DNA from 2 places in the Agarivorans sp. Alg241-V36 genome. Region 2 is predicted to be linked to the other one. Evidence: predicted binding sites of a transcription regulator. Region 2 holds the regulator's gene; the other holds the start of a gene.

Region 1 (8,685 bases), on a different contig from region 2:
GGCGGTATCCGATTGGTCTTCCTGAGAATTCAACGACAACTCACTGCTCAAACCTTGGCGAGCGTAGTTAACACTAAGTCCATATACCACTTGCTTTTGCTTATTTAAGGCTTTGCCCCCTTGAATAAATTCAGATTCGCTATCATTAAGCAAAAAGAACGCTCTACCGCGCCAAGCTTGATTAAACTTGTGGTCAAAATTGAATAAACCACCAAAGGTATCGTAGCCATAATCTTCATCTAAGTTATCTTGTGGTCTGATATCGTAGCCGTTACTTTTATCCTTGCTAAGTATCAGGTTGTATTGGGTATCTTCATCTAGTTGGCCACTCGCTCTAGCGGCAAGCTTAACTGTATCCTGGGTACCTACAGCAGCTTTTAAACCGTGGGATTCACTACCAAAACTTGGGCGAGTAATAATGTTAATTACACCACCTACTGCATCTGCGCCATAAATAGACGCTCGCGCGCCTCGAAGAATTTCAATGCGCTCAACAAATTCTAAGGGCAACAACGACAACTGCGCGCCACCGTTGGTTGCGGTGTTAACACGCACACCATCGATAAGAAAAAGAGATTGGGCTGAACTAGTACCACGGATAAATACACTCTCGGTGTGGCCTTTGCCGCCGTTACGAGTAACACTAATACCCACTTGCTGGCTTAGCACATCAATAATGTCTTGAGCACCACTGCTTTCAATTTCACTGCGGCTTACCACGGTAAGCGGTGCAATCACACTGGCTTCGGTTTGCTCCATGCGATTGGCGGTAACCACCATGGTGGTAGTTTGTTCTTTTTGGGAGTCTTGTTGAGTTTCTTGGGCATAGCCAAAAGCTGGCGCAACTGCGGCCAGTAATATGAGCTTCTTCATCGATCTAATCCTAATCGTCGCGTAGTACTTTGCTGTTATAAGCATGTGCGATGTGGCAGGTATTCGGACTTAGAGGCGTATTACTTGTACTACGGCTGCGACTTCCCGTTTGCCTTGCAAACAGTGTCTGGAGTCCTTGGAAAAGGCCAATCCTTGAGCTTTCGTTCCTCTTTACCGCTGCGCGTCAGTTCTGGATTTTCACCAGATTCCCTATTAGGCCTGAGCAATTATCAAGTCAGGCACCACAGCGGGCGAGATTATAAGCGAGGCTTTATGTGATTAATAGCACAAAAAGCCCGCTAATTGGCCAATATGAAATTAACTAATGTTGTCGGCTGCGTTATTTGGCGTTGATGGAGACGTATTGAACATCGCCAATGCTTCCGCCATGCGGTCGGCAAAACCTTTAAAGCGTTCTACATCTGCTTGCTTATCTTGCTCTTCGCTAGGGCTTGAGATAGGCAGTATTCCAGCCAACAAGGTTTCGGTAGCCGATTCAGGTTGCGCAAATAAGGCGCTAACTTTGGCTTGAATATCTTGCCAAGAACTCAAGAATTCACTTAAATCTGGCACCAGTTCAGAGCCACCAGAGGTTTTATCATTAGCCTGTTGATAGGCTTGAGTAACCGCTACACTCTGTTGCTGCTGAAAATTAACCGCAAAGCCCACTAACTGCTGCTCGTCAAAACCAATGTTTAAAGCTTGATCAAAGGCTTTATCTAAATCTCCCGAGAAAAACTGTTGGCCAACTTCATCAACCTGCTTTATTAAATCGGCAATGGCAGCTAGTTCATCATCATTAAGATCGCCTTCTACCGAAAAACTAAACTGCTGCTGCGAAGCAAAAGAGGCCTGAATAGATGAGCCCGACTCACTATAACTTGCTGCCAGTTGCGAGCCGTAACTAATGGTGACTTTGTCGCCTTCGGCGGTTTCAAGCTCCATCGATGCAGTTTGAGAATTCGACATAGCCAGCTGGCTATAAAGAGGTGCAGATTGAATTTCAAAATCACCCTCTTCAATTTTCTCTAGCCCCTCTTGAATAAGGTCATAGCTTTTATCTATGCCTTTTTCTAGCTCTTCATTAAGAATGCCAGCATCACTTAGCTCTTCGCGTGCGCCCTCAAAGCCAATATCAACACCCTTACGTGCCTGAGCCATCATCTCGGCTAACTCGTCTTCAGGCATTCCCGACTGCTTAGCGCTATGTAAAGAGCTGGCAACAAAGTTAAGCACGTTTCTAGCAACTTCTTCGGCATCAAACACACTCACTTGCTGTGGTTTAGGGAGGCTAACTCCACCACTGGCCATTGATAAAGTGTGTTTTTCAATTGAGCTTAGCAACACGTGGCTAGCCACTGCGCCTTGCTGGTTAAAGCTAGCCTTGTCGTCAGCTAGGTTATTGCGTTTCTCAATCGTTGGTGCCGACTGCTGCAACAGGCGCTCGGCATACTGTTGCACGGGGGTTTTGCCCACGCTATTCAGTTCGTTCATAAAGCCTCCACGGATTTACCCTAGTCACAGCTTATCGGCGACCAAAATTAAAACTTTAGAAATATTATCACTATTATTGTAGATAAACTGGACAAGCAAGCCATGCACCTTTAAATTGCGCTGCTTGCTAGAACAGAGGAACGGCCATGAGCGCTATTGCATACTACCCTGAACAATACCAACAACTACTGGCCGACAAAGTGGCAAAACGCTTAGAGCAGTTTGCCGAATTCACGCCTCCTCAACCTAGTGTGTTTGCTTCACCCACCAAGCATTACAGAATGCGCGCCGAGTTTAGGGTATGGCATGAAGGCGACGACCTCTACTACATTATGTTTGATCAACAAACCAAGCAAAAGTTTCGTGTAGACAGTTTTCCGCCCGCCAGCGAGATCATCAACCAGCTAATGCCAATATTGATTGAGCAGTTAAAGCCAAACATGCTGCTTCGTCATAAATTGTTTCAAGTCGACTTCTTATCAACCTTAAGTGGAGAAGTCATTGTAAGCATGCTCTACCACAAAGCCATTGATGAAGCTTGGCTAGCAGAAGCTACAAAGCTAAAGGCGGAGTTAAGTAAGCAGTTCTCTATTCAAATCATCGGCCGCTCGCGCAAACAAAAAATGTGCTTAGACCAAGATAGAGTGGATGAAGTATTAAGCATTAACGGTGAGAAGCTTATCTACCAGCAAATAGAAAACAGCTTCACTCAGCCTAATGCTGTGGTAAATCAATACATGTTGGAATGGGCGCAACAAGCCACCAGCAACAGCCAAGGTGATTTGCTAGAATTGTATTGTGGCAACGGTAATTTCTCGTTGGCGCTGGCTAAAAACTTTAATCGAGTATTAGCCACCGAAATTGCTAAGCCTTCGGTGCAAGCTGCACAATACAATATTAAACATAACAATATCGACAACGTTAAAATCATTCGTTTATCGGCAGAAGAGTTTACCCAAGCCATGTTAGGTGAACGCGAGTTTCGCCGCTTACAAGAAGCCGATGTTGATGTAAGCAGCTACCAATGCGACACCATTTTGGTTGATCCACCTCGCGCTGGCTTAGATGATGCAACCCTAGGCATGGTGCAAGCTTACGACAACATCGTGTATATCTCTTGTAACCCTAACACCCTATACAACAACTTAAGCGAACTAAGCCGTACTCATAAAATCAGCCACTGGGCACTGTTCGATCAGTTTCCTTACACCGATCACATCGAAGTAGGCATGTATTTGCAACGTCGCTAATACAAGTGTTCAGTTGCTAGTTAAAGCCGCGTTAACTAACGCGGCTTTTTATTATTTGAAATAGTGCTCGGCTAAGCACGGTCTCCATTCATAGCTTACTCTGCATCTAGGGAAAATTATGAAACGGATTATATTTGCCACCACTTGCTTGGTGCTCAGTTCAAGCAGCTTTGCCAATGAGCCAGTAAGCACCAGCTTTTGGAGTGACAAGGCCATAGGCGGAATCGATGTCACCAGTTACCAGCTCGCTCAAGATCAGGGCAATCGCAACATTCAGCAGGGCAATAAAAAGTACACGGTAAAGTGGAAAGAGGCTGATTGGCAGTTTGCTAGCCAGCAAAGCTGCCGACAAGTTTGCAGCTAAGCCAGAAGCGTACCAGCCTAAATATAACGGGTTTTGCGCTAATGCTCTGTCTTTAGGCGAGGGCTTAATTGCAACTGATGGCCAAGTATGGGAATTCTTTGATAACCAACTGCACCTATTCTTTGCAGAAAAAGGTCGCAAACGCTGGTTAGAAGGTGATTGGAAAGCCTACCAACAACAGGCAGATTTAGCTTGGCAGCAGGCTTTGCAATAATCTAGCATTCAAAATGCTTAGCGTTTAAAACCGCCTAACTTAAACATCAGCCATAGGCCAATAAACAAACAGATGATTAGCAATACTAAGTTGCTGCCAATCTCGGGAAATTGAGCACGCAACATGGCCGAATACCCCAGCGCGCCCAGTAAAAAGGCAGCAACACTCATTAAGGGAGAATCTTCACTTAAGTCTTTCTCGGTATATAAGTGGTACAACTGCATAATGGCCAGCACAAAGGCAATAATTGGAAACACCGAGAACCTTAGCTCAGGCACCGTAAACAAAGCCAAGCTGGCGTTACCACATAAACCTGCAATAAAAGCCAACAATAGTAGCGATTTTCTTACCTTCATATTCACCTCTTAACTTAAGGCTTCCGAGCGATTGTAGAGTGCCGCTCCCTTGGCAACAATGCGTAACTGTTTAATGGTTTTATCGGCTAACAACTGCCTATCAAACTCCGCTAAATCTAAGGCCGATGCACCAGCATTGAAAACAATAATCACCATAGCTTCGGCTTGCATTTGCGCATCACCTCTTGGGCAGCGATATTGCAGCTCCAAATAGTCGGTAAGCTCGGCAATAAAATGAGCAATCTCGCGGGCCACCGCGGCCCTAAAGGCCGGGGATGTCCCAGAACGCTCACGCAATAACAAACGAAACACATTAGGATTGTTATAAACAAACTCCATAAAGGTTTCCACCGAGGTGCCAATAACACTGCCACCACTGGCAATAATTCGTTGCCGCGCTTGGCGCATAAGTTGGCGCAAGGTTAAGCCGCCTTCATCTACTAAGGTTAGCCCTAGTTCTTCCATATCGGAAAAGTGACGATAAAAAGAAGTAGGCGCAATACCCGCTTCCCTAGCCACTTCCCTAAGACTTAAGCTCGACAAGCCACGCTCGGCACTTAGCTGACTAAATGCTGCATCAATAATTGCTCTGCGTGTTTTCTCTTTTTGCTGGGCCCTAACGCCGCTCATAAACCTGCCACTTCCTTTCTATTTATAGGGCTATCATACCGTGAGTCGTAAAAAACCCAAATCGAACAATGCAAATCCTCACAAACCAAGTTTTTAACTGCGAATCGTTTCAAGGCCAGAATAAATCCAATGAAAACCATTTCATAAAAAAACAATATTCTCAATTAAACAAAAGATGCGAGCCAGGTCAATTTTCCATCAACCTGAAAACGCTATCAAGTATCTAGTCGCGCAGCGCTGTGGTTAACTGATTTGCAAAACAGGTAGTTGAAGTTTACAAGGAATAGAAATGACATTTAAGAGAGCTTCTCTAGCAACATCTTTAGCTCTGCTTTTAGCCGCATGCGGAAGCAGTGGAGATAGTGGTTCAGGTGATGGCGATTCAGGCTTAACGCCGCCAACTAATGCCATATCAATTAGTACTGCCAGAGAAGCTGCTCAAGATCGGCTTCCTTGTGAAACCGCTACTGGCGAGTTTTGTGACTTAAGAATCTACCAGGTAATGACTGAGTCATTTGTAAATGGTGATGGAAATATAGGTCATGGTGAAGGTTACGGAACAAGCCACCATATGGGCGATATTCAAGGTATTATCGATTCTCTTGATTATATCGCAGGACTGGGAGTTAATGCGCTTTGGCTAACCCCTGTTTTCGAATCAGCCCCTGTTGGCGGTCAAAGCATTTGGGATGATCGCTTAGATGCAACAGGTTACTTCGCTAGTGATTTCTTTAAAATCGACCCTAACTTTGGTGATTTAGATAAAGCAAAAGAACTAGTCACTAAAGCTCATGAGAAAGGCTTATATGTGTTTTTTGATGGCGTCTTCGGCCATCATAAAGAATCAGTTATTGAAGCTTCTCCGAACGGTTTAACTCCTGCGGGTGGTCACAATCCTGTAGATTATACAGACCCTGATACCTTGGCCTTTTTCCAAGAAGTTACTGAATACTGGACTACAGAGCTTTGTCTTGATGGCTGGCGCTTAGATCAAGCGTATCAAGTACCATTAAGTGCCTGGAGTGAGATTCAACAAACACTTACCGAAGCAGGAACCACCAATGCCGCAAATAGTGCCTGTAATGTAAATGGCACACAATGGGGAACCTTAGGTTACATGGTTGCCGAAATATGGAAAGGTAATGACGATATCGTTGATGAAGCATACGGAAGCAACGCTTCTCCAGGCTTGCCTTCTGCTTTTGACTTTGGCCGTCGTTACGCTTTAGTACAAACTCTAGCAGCGGAAGAGGATGTAGCCAATAGTGGTAACAAAAGTAAAGCTCCCACCACTCTTTTAGAAGATTGGAACTCTCACAGAACCTTTCCGGATCATGCCCAGCCAAACTTAATGTTAGGCAATCACGACTTAGTGCGCTTTGGTGACTTAATTCAACGCGGTATTTTAGGTAATTACTGGGAGCGCCATAAAGCAGCCTTCTCATATATGGCAGCTTATAGTGGACCAATCACTTTCTACTACGGGGAGGAAATTGGTGACGAGGTGCCTAACTACTCAGGTAGACTCACTAATAACTGTGCAGAAAGAGGTTTGTGCGACGACCATGTAGCTCGCTCAAGTGCGAAGATCGCTGGCGTTACCGACGGGTTCACACCTAGCACCGAACAGCAAGACTTAATGGACTACCTGTCAAATCTAATGGAAGTGCGTAAAAACAATCCGGCGTTGTATGAAGGTAGTGTACAAAATCTTTATGTAGACAGTAGCCTGCTGGTTATTTCAAAAGAAACTGACTCACAGCAGATAGTTTACTTTTTGAATACATCAACAACAGATAGAACTGCCAATCTATCTACAAGCTTAGTGAATGATAATGCTCAACTAAAAGATCTGATTAGTGGAGATGTAATAACAGCAGATGGAAACAGTTTGGAAGTGGCAATAAGTGGTTTGAGTGGGCGCTTATTGTTAGTTGAGTAAAGACCTTCTCTCGTTTGTAAACACCCTTAATATCCTGTTTGGCCTCTTAGTTTAAGAGGCCTTTTTTTTGCTTGATATTTGCCTTACTTAATACTCTTACAAAGGCTAACTAAATCAGCCTGAATGGCACCAGCAGTCACTTCTCTGCCAGCCCCTGGCCCTTGAATCACCAAAGGATTTTGCTTGTACCACAAGCTCTCAATGGCAAATATATTGTCGCAAGGTTTAAGGTTAGCAAAGGGATGTAGGGCATCAATGGCAGACAGGCCAACTTCAGCCTGCCCTTTTTGATTCACTTTTGCTAAAAAGCGAATCACTTTGCCTTGGCGTTTAGCATCGTTAAAGGCTTCTAGCATGCTTTGGTCTAGCTCGCTCATCGCATCCAAAAATTGCTCTACACTTAAGGCCGCTAAATGCTCTGGTACTAAAGAACTAAGTGAAATATCCGCCAGTTCCAATTCTAAACCCGCTTCCCTAGCTAAAATAAGCAACTTACGTTGCACATCTTTACCGGAGAGATCTTCACGTGGGTCAGGTTCGGTTAAGCCTTGATTAAGCGCATCGGCCAATAAGTCTGAAAATGCTACGGTTCCGTCATATTGCTGGAATAACCAACTCAAGGTACCCGAGAATATTCCTGAAATGGCATGAATTTCATCACCAGAATCTCGTAAGCTTTGAATGCTTTTTTGCACCGGCAAACCAGCGCCAACCGTAGCATTGCTCAACCACTGAGCGCCATGGTCGCTAAAAGCTTGTTGCAATGCCGTGTAGTTAGCTTGCTCACTCGCTCCAGCGTGCTTGTTTGCGGTGATTAAGTGAAAACCATGGCGAGCAAATTCTGCATAATACGCACTTAGCGCTTCGCTGGCGGTTATGTCTAACACTGCCAGCTCGTCGTAGGGGTGGCGTTTTAATTTGTCGAATAGCTCTGGCCAAATAAGCGGCGTATTGGCTTCAGTATTATCAAGCTGCTCTAGATTTAGGCCGGCAAAGTCTAAGTGCCCAGCTTTACTTGAAAATACACCCGCTAAGCTAAGTTCAAGCTCATGCTGCTGTGCCAAGGTAGTTTGCTGCTGGTCAAATAGCTCTAGCCACTGGCTGCCAATATTGCCCTTGCCAAATACCACCAAACCCAACTTGTTTTTTTGTTTGAATAGGTGGCTGTGCAAATCTTTTAATAGTGGCTCTAAGGTGATTTTTCTCACCACCGCACACAAGCTTAATTTGTCGGCACTGGAGTGAATAAACTCCAGTGGCTGCTCAGCTAAGTGTTGAAAAAACTGATAACACTGCTGCGGGTTATCACACACGCCTGCGCCCACTAGCGCCACCAAGCTATAGCCTTCGCTGCGGTTAATTTTCTGAATATGAAATTGGCTAGCCAGCTGATCGATTTTTGCCAAGGCTTCATCGACTAATTCGCAAGTGTAAGCCATACGCAACGAGCCTGTTTCGCTGTGCTTATGACGAGTAGCTGGCGCTAGGTGATGGTTGGCTAAAGCTTCTAACAAGGCCGTAGCATTAAGCGTAAAGTCTTGGGTAAAGGTAAGCTCTAGCAG
Region 2 (8,685 bases):
AATATCGTCTAGCGTACGAGTATCTACGCGGACCGTGGTTTCGCCTTGTGGCACAGCTTGCTTAGCTGGCGCTTTTGCTGGCTCTTGTTTGGCAGGAGCAGCCTTAGCAGCAGGCTTGGCCGGAGCTGCTGGTTTAGCAGGCGCTTTAGGGCTAGCTTCAATTTTAGCGGCTGGTTTAGGTGTTGCTTTAGCTGCTGGCGCAGCTGGAGCGGCTTTCGCGTCTGGGGCTTTACCAGCACCATGTAATTGGTCTAGCAGTTTCTCGAACTCGTCATCGCCAATTTCATCACCATTTGAGCTAGGTTTCGCGGCTGGGGCGACGGGCGCTGCCGGTTTACTAGCACTTGGAGCTTTTGAACCATGAAGTTCATCCAACAGCTTTTCAAATTCATCATCAGAAATATCACCATCGCTGGCAGCTTTCGCTACGGGAGCGGCTGGCGCGGGTTTAGGCGCAGCGGCAGGAGCTGGAGCTCCTGAGCCATGCAACTCATCGAGCAAACGCTCAAATTCGTCATCGCTTATTTCGTCAATATTGCCTGCGTCAGCACTCGGCGCAGCTGCTACCGGCTCTGGCTCTGGCTCTGGCTCTGGCTCTGGCTCTGGCTCTGGCTCTGCAGCCACTTCGTCGGCAGACTCTGGGCGAGACAATTGGTGTAAGCTTTCAATTAATTCAGGAGAGGCTGGAGTTAGAGGCTCACGAGCTTGAACTTGAGCGAACATATCATTTACTGAATCTAGCGCTTCAAGAATCACATCCATCAGCTCAGGGGAAACACTTCTTCCACCATTTCGCAGGGTGTCGAAAATGTTCTCTGCACCATGACAAACATCAACCAACTCGGTTAATGACAAAAAGCCCGCCCCACCTTTAACAGTGTGGAAGCCACGGAATATGGCATTTAACAAGTCACTGTCATCTGGGCGTTTTTCTAAATCAACCAGCTGTTCAGACAGCTGCTCAAGGATCTCCGCCGCTTCTACGAGAAAGTCTTGTAAGATGTCTTCATCTACATCAAACGACATGCGCTACTCCCTTAAAATCCTAAACTAGACAACAAGTCATCAACGTCATCTTGATCGTTAACAACGTCATCCCTTTGCTCTTTATTTAATATTGGCCCTTCGGCTTCAATAGCAGATTTAGTCTCTTTTTTACTTTCTGCTACTTCGGCGTTTTCATTTCCAAACAAGGTAAGCATTTCTACCAGACTTTCTTCTACCTCTTGAACCAAGGTAATTACCTTTCGAATCATCTGACCGGTTAAATCTTGGAAATCTTGAGCCATCAATATTTCGGTTAACATGCTACGTAGTTTATCGGCATTTGCTGAAGAACTATTAAGGAAAATATCGATTTGGTGACATAGCGCCTTAAATTGACCGATTTCAATTCTTCGTTCCATCAAACTTTGCCATATGGGCATGATATTGTTGATTTCGTTAGTTAATTGATCGGCAATCGGAAGGCCAGACTCTACAGCGTCCATGGTTTTATTGGCCGCTTGATCGGTCATCTCTATTACATAGTTCAACCGTTCTTTAGCGTCTGGTATTTCTTGATTAGCTAACTCGTTAATTCGAATATCGAGTTTAAATTCGTTTAAAGAGTCATGAAGCTGACGAGTGAGCTGCCCAACCTTATCAAATAGCAGGTTAGCTTTTGGAGCACAAAGCTCACTAACAAGTTGATTCGCCTCGGCGACATTTCCTTCTTCAAGTAGCGCAACCAAAGATTTGGCATCGGCTAATGAAATAATCGGAGTCTCTGTGCTCACGCATCTTCCTTTCTTATTGTAGTCTTTCGAAAATCTTATCTAGCTTCTCTTTTAGCGTGGCTGCAGTGAAAGGTTTAACAATATATCCATTTACGCCGGCTTGAGCAGCTTCGATGATCTGTTCACGTTTTGCTTCGGCAGTTACCATTAAAACAGGTAAGTGAGACAAACTTTCGTCGGCACGAATATTCTTCAATAGGTCAATGCCTTCCATTCCTGGCATGTTCCAATCGGTTACTACAAATTCGAAATCGCCGCCTTTAAGCATAGGCAATGCGGTGTTTCCGTCATCGGCTTCATGCGTATTGTTGAAACCAAGATCTCTAAGTAGGTTTTTAATAATCCTTCTCATCGTTGAAAAATCATCAACAACCAGAATTTTCATATTTTTATCCAAGGTACGTCCCCCAACAGGATGTTTTACAAGCCACTAATTAGGCCAAAAATTTATGTAATATAGATATTATGCCTTAATAAACACAATTTTAGTCCATCTTTTACAAGAAATGTAAGGATGAATTTCTCTATTGTGTCCAATCTCGCATTCGAGTTTTAACTCGAGCAAGCGCTTGACTATGAATTTGACTGACTCGGGACTCGCTTACGCTCAATACTTCGCCAATCTCTTTTAGGTTAAGTTCTTCATCATAATAGAGGGATAAAACCAGTGCCTCTCTCTCAGGAAGGCCTTTAATACACTCGGCAAGAGATTGTTGAAAGCGCTGATTAGCAAAACCTTCAAACGGTCGATTTAGCTCTCGGCTTTCCTCACTTGAAATGACATCTTCACTCACGCCTAGATCGTCGATACCTAAAATGCGTCCGCAATTTACATCAGACAGCATTGAATGGTATTCACTCAAGCTAACCCCAAGTTTAGCTGCAACCTCAGCATCTTTTGCATCGCCATTTTTTTCTTTCTCAACTGCGGCGATTGCATCACTGATTGCACGGCTGTTTTTGTGCACCGAGCGCGGAACCCAATCGCCGCGACGAATTTCGTCCAGCATAGAGCCACGAATACGAATACCAGCGTAGGTTTCGAAGCTAGCCCCTTTAGAGCCATCAAAATTCCGCGCGGCTTCGATTAAACCAATCATTCCTGATTGAATTAGGTCATCAACAATTACGCTAGCCGGAAGCCTAGCCATTAGGTGATGGGCTATCCGTTTAACCAAGTTTGCATGGCGCTCCACCAAAACATTAGTGTCATTAGCGCTGGCATAAGCGGCAACTTTATTCACTAAGCTGTTCTCTATTTTTACGTTGTCCAAACTCGAGAAGGTTCTCGATGAAAAATTCTAAATGCCCACCTGCTTGTTCAGGAATAGGCCAAGTAGAAGCTTTACTTGCTAATGAGCGAAACGCTAAAGAAGCAGGAGACTTAGGATAGGCCTCTACCACTACTCGCTGCTTTCTCACGGCTAACCGCACATTATTGTCATAAGGAATACAAGATACTAGTTCGAGTGTAGCATCCAAGAAGCGATCGGTAACTCGGGTAAGCTTAGCAAACAATTCTTGGCCTTCGCGTAAGCTGCGCACCATGTTTGCGACTACTTTAAATTTATATACACCATGCTGATTGGAAAGCAGCTTTATTAGCGCGTAAGCATCGGTAATAGAAGTAGGCTCATCACAAACCACTACCAGAATGTCTTGAGAGGCTTTGGCAAAGCTTAGCACCATGTCTGAGATACCCGCTGCGGTATCAACTAGCAACACATCAATAGGTGTTTTCATGCTGCTAAAAGCACGAATAAGCCCCGCGTGTTCGGCAGGACTGAGCTCCACCATTGATTGAGTGCCAGAAGTCGCCGGTGCAATTAGAATCCCATTGGGCCCTTTGACTAATACTTCATCTAAGGTGCATTCACCCGACAAAACATGAGAGAGGTTTTTGGTTACACGTAAACCAAGCAGCACGTCTACGTTTGCTAGGCCTAAGTCGGCATCCAGCACCATTACGCGCTTACCTTGTGCAGCCATGGCTATGCCCATATTAAGAGTAACGTTAGTTTTGCCTACGCCCCCTTTGCCGCCAGTTACTGCGATGACTTTCACATTGTTTTTTTGTTGCATCATTCTTAAGCCGCTAGCTTGGTCAAATTCATTGTCTTTAGAATACATCTGAAACCTTTTGTTGTTCGGTTTCACTAAACCAGAAATGTTGCTGGCTTTGCTTATCGATAACCGATAATGCTTGTTCAATTAGTTGGGTAGGCGCAGCTACCGCAATATCTTCAGGCACTTGTTGGCCGTGAGTAACGTAACTTATTGGTAAGGCATGGCGCAAGGTTACATTTAACACTTCGCCTAATGCCAAGCTTTCATCTAATTTGGTAAGTATGGTACCAGCTAAAGGAATTCGCTGAAATTGGTTCACAGTTTCTTCAATCACCCGACACTGCGCATTGGCCGACATCACCAAATAATTACGAATATTCACTCGGCTGTTTTTTACTAACTTATCTAACTGCTCGTGTAAGCGCAGATCTCGTTGGCTCATACCGGCGGTATCAATAAGCACTAATTTTTTGTCTTTAAACTGATAAAGCAACTGTGAAAGCTCTTCTTCATCGTTGGCGACGCGAACTGCACAGCCCATGATTTTGCCGTAAGTGGCAAGTTGTTCATGAGCGCCAATACGGTAGGTATCGGTAGTAATCATCGCCACACTTTCGGCACCATGGCGCATCGCAAACTGCGCCGCCAATTTAGCGATGGTGGTAGTTTTGCCTACGCCCGTTGGGCCAAGCAAGGCAATTGCCCCACCCTTTAATAAAATTTCGTCCTGGCCAACTGGCAGTTGATTCACTAATAGCTCACGTAAGTGCTGCCAACCTTCTTGCACACCTAATTCTTCAGGAATATATCCGGCAATTTGGTCTGCCATATCTTCATCAAAACCAACTAGCTGCAACTGTTTAATTAGCATCGCTCGTACCGGCTCTTGGCGTTCTACTTCCTGCCACATTAACCCGGAAACTTGATGCTCAAGTAATTTGCGCATCGCTGCCATTTCTTTTTTAAGCTCGCCAACTTCGTTACCAGCGTTGGCAGAAGCAGGGTTAGCTGCTTGGCCGCCCATAGACGCATTGCTTGGTTTACTGGATAGAGAGCCTTGCTGCGCCCACCCTTGTTGTTGAGCTAAAGAGCGCGGAGCTTGAACAGTGCGAGGTCGCTGCTGTTGCTGTTTTTGCTGAGACTGTTGCAAATTTTCTTGCTGACGCTTTTGATGGCGATGCATAAAATTAGTTAGGTTATCTTTCAAACTGGCATTTTCGTCAAAATCATGACTGGGATGCGGTTTTGTTGGCGCTTTTTTAGTTGCACCAGCATTCATAGACGACAAATTGACGCTGTCTTCAGCCAATTCTCTATCGCTTTTAGGCGCAGCTTGTTTAGCACTGGAAGGTTCGACCGCAGCAACAATTTCTATGCCGCCGGTCACCTTTTTGTTGGACATGATAACCGCATCGCTGCCTAGTGTTTCCTTCACTTCGGCTAGTGCTGTTCGCATATCTTTTGCAAAAAAGCGTTTCATTTTCACTGTTCACCTTCCTTTTGCTAATCCGCTGAGGCTACTGCCCTACTGAACTCACAATTCGTATTTGTTTATCTTCTGGCACTTCTTGGTAAGACAGAACCCTTAATGCAGGCATTGCTGTTTTAACAAATCGAGACATGCTTGAACGCAATATGCCCGAGGTTAATAAGATAGCGGGTTGGCCAGCCATTTCTTGGTTTTGACATGCCTCCGTTAACGATACTTGGAGTTTCTCTGCCAAACCTGGCTCCATACCTGCGCCATCGTTTCCTGCCGCTTGCATAGACTGATGCAATATCTGCTCCAAGTCTGGAGACAAGGTAATTACCGGTAGTTCTGCTTCGCTGCCAATCAACTCTTGAACGATCAAACGTTTTAAAGAAATACGACAAGCGGCGGTAAGAATATCGGGGTCTTGGCTCTTAGGCCCATATTCAACCAAGGTTTGAACAATACTGCGTACATCACGAATAGGCACGCCTTCATTGAGTAGATTTTGCAGTACCTTAACCACTGTAGACAGGGTCATTGTATCTGGTACTAAGCCTTCAACCAGTTTCGGTAGATTACCGCCTAGCATATCCAATAGGTTTTGAACTTCTTCGTGACCCAGTAGGCTTGAGGCATTATTAGTAAGAAGCTGACTTAAGTGGGTAGCAACAACCGTGGCGGAATCAACAACCGTATAGCCGAGGGTTTGCGCATGCTCGCGCTGCTCGGTAGCCACCCAAGCGGCTTCTAAACCAAAGGCTGGATCGGTAGTTGGTTGGCCTTCAATTTTACCAAATACCTGACCTGGGTTAATCGCCATTTCGCGGTCGTGGAACACTTCCGACTCACCGTAAGTCACGCCCATTAAGGTTATCCGATACTGGTTAGGCCCTAAGTCTAGGTTGTCTCGAATATGCACCGCAGGCACTAAGAAACCTAAATCTTGAGATAGCTTCTTGCGCACGCCTTTAATACGCGCCAATAATTCGCCGCCTTGAGATTTATCGACCAGCGGAATTAAGCGATAGCCAACTTCAAGCCCAATCACATCAACTGGTTGAACATCATCCCAACCTAATTCTTTTGGCTCGCTACTTACACTAGAACTACTAGTCGCAGGTTGTAATGCGGTGTCGGCGGCTTTTTTAGCATCCCCTTTATGTCGCATCCACGCTGCACCTAAACATACCGCAGCACAGCTCAAAAAGGCTAAATGCGGCATGCCTGGAACGATGCCCATAATGAACAGAATCGATCCACAAATAATCATCACTCGTGGATCTTTGAACATTTGCATGCTCACTTGCTCGCCCATATCCGCTTCGGTATTTTGGCGAGTCACCACCAAGGCTGCAGCAATAGACAATAGTAAAGACGGTATCTGCGCAACCAAGCCATCACCAATAGTTAATAAGGTGTATACCTCTGCGGCTTGAGCGAAGCTTAGGTCATGCTGCGCTACACCAATAATGAATCCACCCAAGATATTGATAAATAGAATCAAAATACCGGCGATGGCATCACCTTTTACGAACTTACTGGCACCGTCCATTGAACCGTAAAAGTCAGCTTCATTGGTTACGTCGGCGCGGCGCTCCCGGGCTTGTTCTTGGTCGATAATGCCTGCATTTAAATCTGCATCAATCGCCATTTGCTTACCTGGCATAGCATCCAAGGTAAAGCGGGCACTTACTTCAGCAATACGGCCAGCACCCTTTGTTACCACAACAAAGTTGATAATCATCAAAATCAGGAATACCACTAAGCCTACTGCATAGTTACCGCCAATAACCACCGAACCAAACGCTTCAATCACGTTACCGGCAGCATTTCCACCATTATGTCCCTCTAACAAAACAACTCGAGTAGAAGCAACATTCAAGGCTAAGCGTAATAAGGTAGCAATTAGCAACACGGTAGGAAATACCGCGAAATCCAGCGGGCGCTTGGTATAAACAGCAACCAACAACACCACCAAAGCAAGCGAGATATTGAAAGCAAACAGAATATCCAATAGCCACGCGGCCATTGGCAATACCACCATGCCTAAAGTGGCTAGCACTACCATAGGTGTGCCAAAGCCCTTTATAACGTTGACATCAACTTTTTTTAGATCTTGAAGCTTAAAGCTGGTGAGGCGATTGATGATTTCCATAAATGACGAAATACTGACTTCCTAACAACTGATGAAACAAGAAAAGCAATAACTGAGCCAATCACAAGAAACGCACTAATGAAGTGCTGAAACTGAGTTTAATATCTCAGTTCATCTGGAATAGGAAGATCATCAACAACTGGTTTAGGACGCTTGCCTTTTCCTTTGCGGTATTGCTCAAGCTGGAAAACAAAGGCAAGTACTTGCGCCACTGCAACGTACAAACCCTCTGGAATATCGTGGCCAAGCTTAGTGGTGTGATATAAGGAACGAGTTAATGCAGGAGCTTGCATTACGGGAACTTCGTAGTGACGCGCAATTTCGCGAATTTTCATGGCGACTTCATCTACCCCTTTAGCCACTACTTTTGGCGCCCCACTGCCGTTACTGTCGTATTTTAGCGCGACAGAAAAGTGTGTCGGGTTGGTAACTACAACGTCAGCCTGCGGCACGTCGGCCATCATCCTGCGGGCTGCCATTTCCATTTGTAAACGTCGAATACGCCCTTTAACTTCTGGGCTACCCTCCATGTTTTTGTGCTCGTCTTTTACTTCCTGTTTAGACATTTTAAGCTGTTTGTTGTGATTCCAAATTTGATAAGGCACATCAATAATCACAATAATAATTAAGCTACAAACTAAGGCTAACAACATCCATTGCAGCATATCCAAAGCATTAACAATGGAGCCCGGAATAGACTGCATGCTCAACGTTAGAATCTCAGCAAACTTCCATTGGAGTACAAACCACACTACCCCAGCAATAACCACCACTTTGGCAATGCTTTTAATAAACTCAACAAAAGCTTGAAGGCCTAGCATCCGCTTGAAGCCTTGAATGGGTGACATTTTACTGGCCTTTGGTCTTGCAGCCTCCCAACTAAACGGCATACCCCCTAATAAGGTATTGCCAATAAGCGCAGCTAAAGTAATAAACCCCATTATCCAAATAAGTGGTTTAAACAATAGCCACCCCATAATGCCTAAATTTTTTAGCATGAAATTTACGTCATATACTTCTTCTCGACTCATTACAAACGCCGTTTGGAAAACCTTAACCATCGATTCAGCCAGCATTCCGCCAAATGCCATGATGGCTAAGGCTGCACTTATCAGCACTGCAGCGGTGCCTAACTCTTTAGAACGGGCTACTTGCCCTTTATTACGGGCGTCTTCGAGTTTTTTCCCCGTGGGGTCTTCGGTTTTTTCTTG

What was found. The regulator FliA, encoded in region 2, starts transcription of late flagellar genes. The targets are predictions, from matches to a motif close to CTAAAGNTNNNNNNNNNNNNGCCGATA.
Region 1: a site for FliA is predicted at 2,400-2,426, ahead of G6R11_RS15920 (DUF5610 domain-containing protein). Genes of this name have one in related genera too.

What each region holds. Positions count from the first base shown of each region.
Region 1 is NZ_UNRE01000006.1:398,244-406,928, reverse strand. Features, by position in the region: gene G6R11_RS15925 (TonB-dependent receptor domain-containing protein) at 1-873, opposite strand, end outside; cobalamin riboswitch at 910-1,135, opposite strand; gene G6R11_RS15920 (DUF5610 domain-containing protein) at 1,192-2,367, opposite strand; gene trmA (tRNA (uridine(54)-C5)-methyltransferase TrmA) at 2,514-3,617, shown strand; gene G6R11_RS21725 (hypothetical protein) at 3,736-3,981, shown strand; gene G6R11_RS21720 (hypothetical protein) at 3,944-4,195, shown strand; gene G6R11_RS15905 (DUF1422 family protein) at 4,213-4,551, opposite strand; gene fabR (HTH-type transcriptional repressor FabR) at 4,561-5,181, opposite strand; gene G6R11_RS15895 (alpha-amylase family protein) at 5,471-7,123, shown strand; gene metL (bifunctional aspartate kinase/homoserine dehydrogenase II) at 7,207-8,685, opposite strand, start outside.
Region 2 is NZ_UNRE01000001.1:778,845-787,529, reverse strand. Features, by position in the region: gene G6R11_RS03735 (chemotaxis protein CheA) at 1-1,026, opposite strand, end outside; gene G6R11_RS03730 (protein phosphatase CheZ) at 1,038-1,778, opposite strand; gene cheY (chemotaxis response regulator CheY) at 1,792-2,175, opposite strand; gene G6R11_RS03720 (RNA polymerase sigma factor FliA) at 2,303-3,022, opposite strand; gene G6R11_RS03715 (MinD/ParA family protein) at 3,015-3,908, opposite strand; gene flhF (flagellar biosynthesis protein FlhF) at 3,898-5,325, opposite strand; gene flhA (flagellar biosynthesis protein FlhA) at 5,363-7,474, opposite strand; gene flhB (flagellar biosynthesis protein FlhB) at 7,573-8,685, opposite strand, start outside.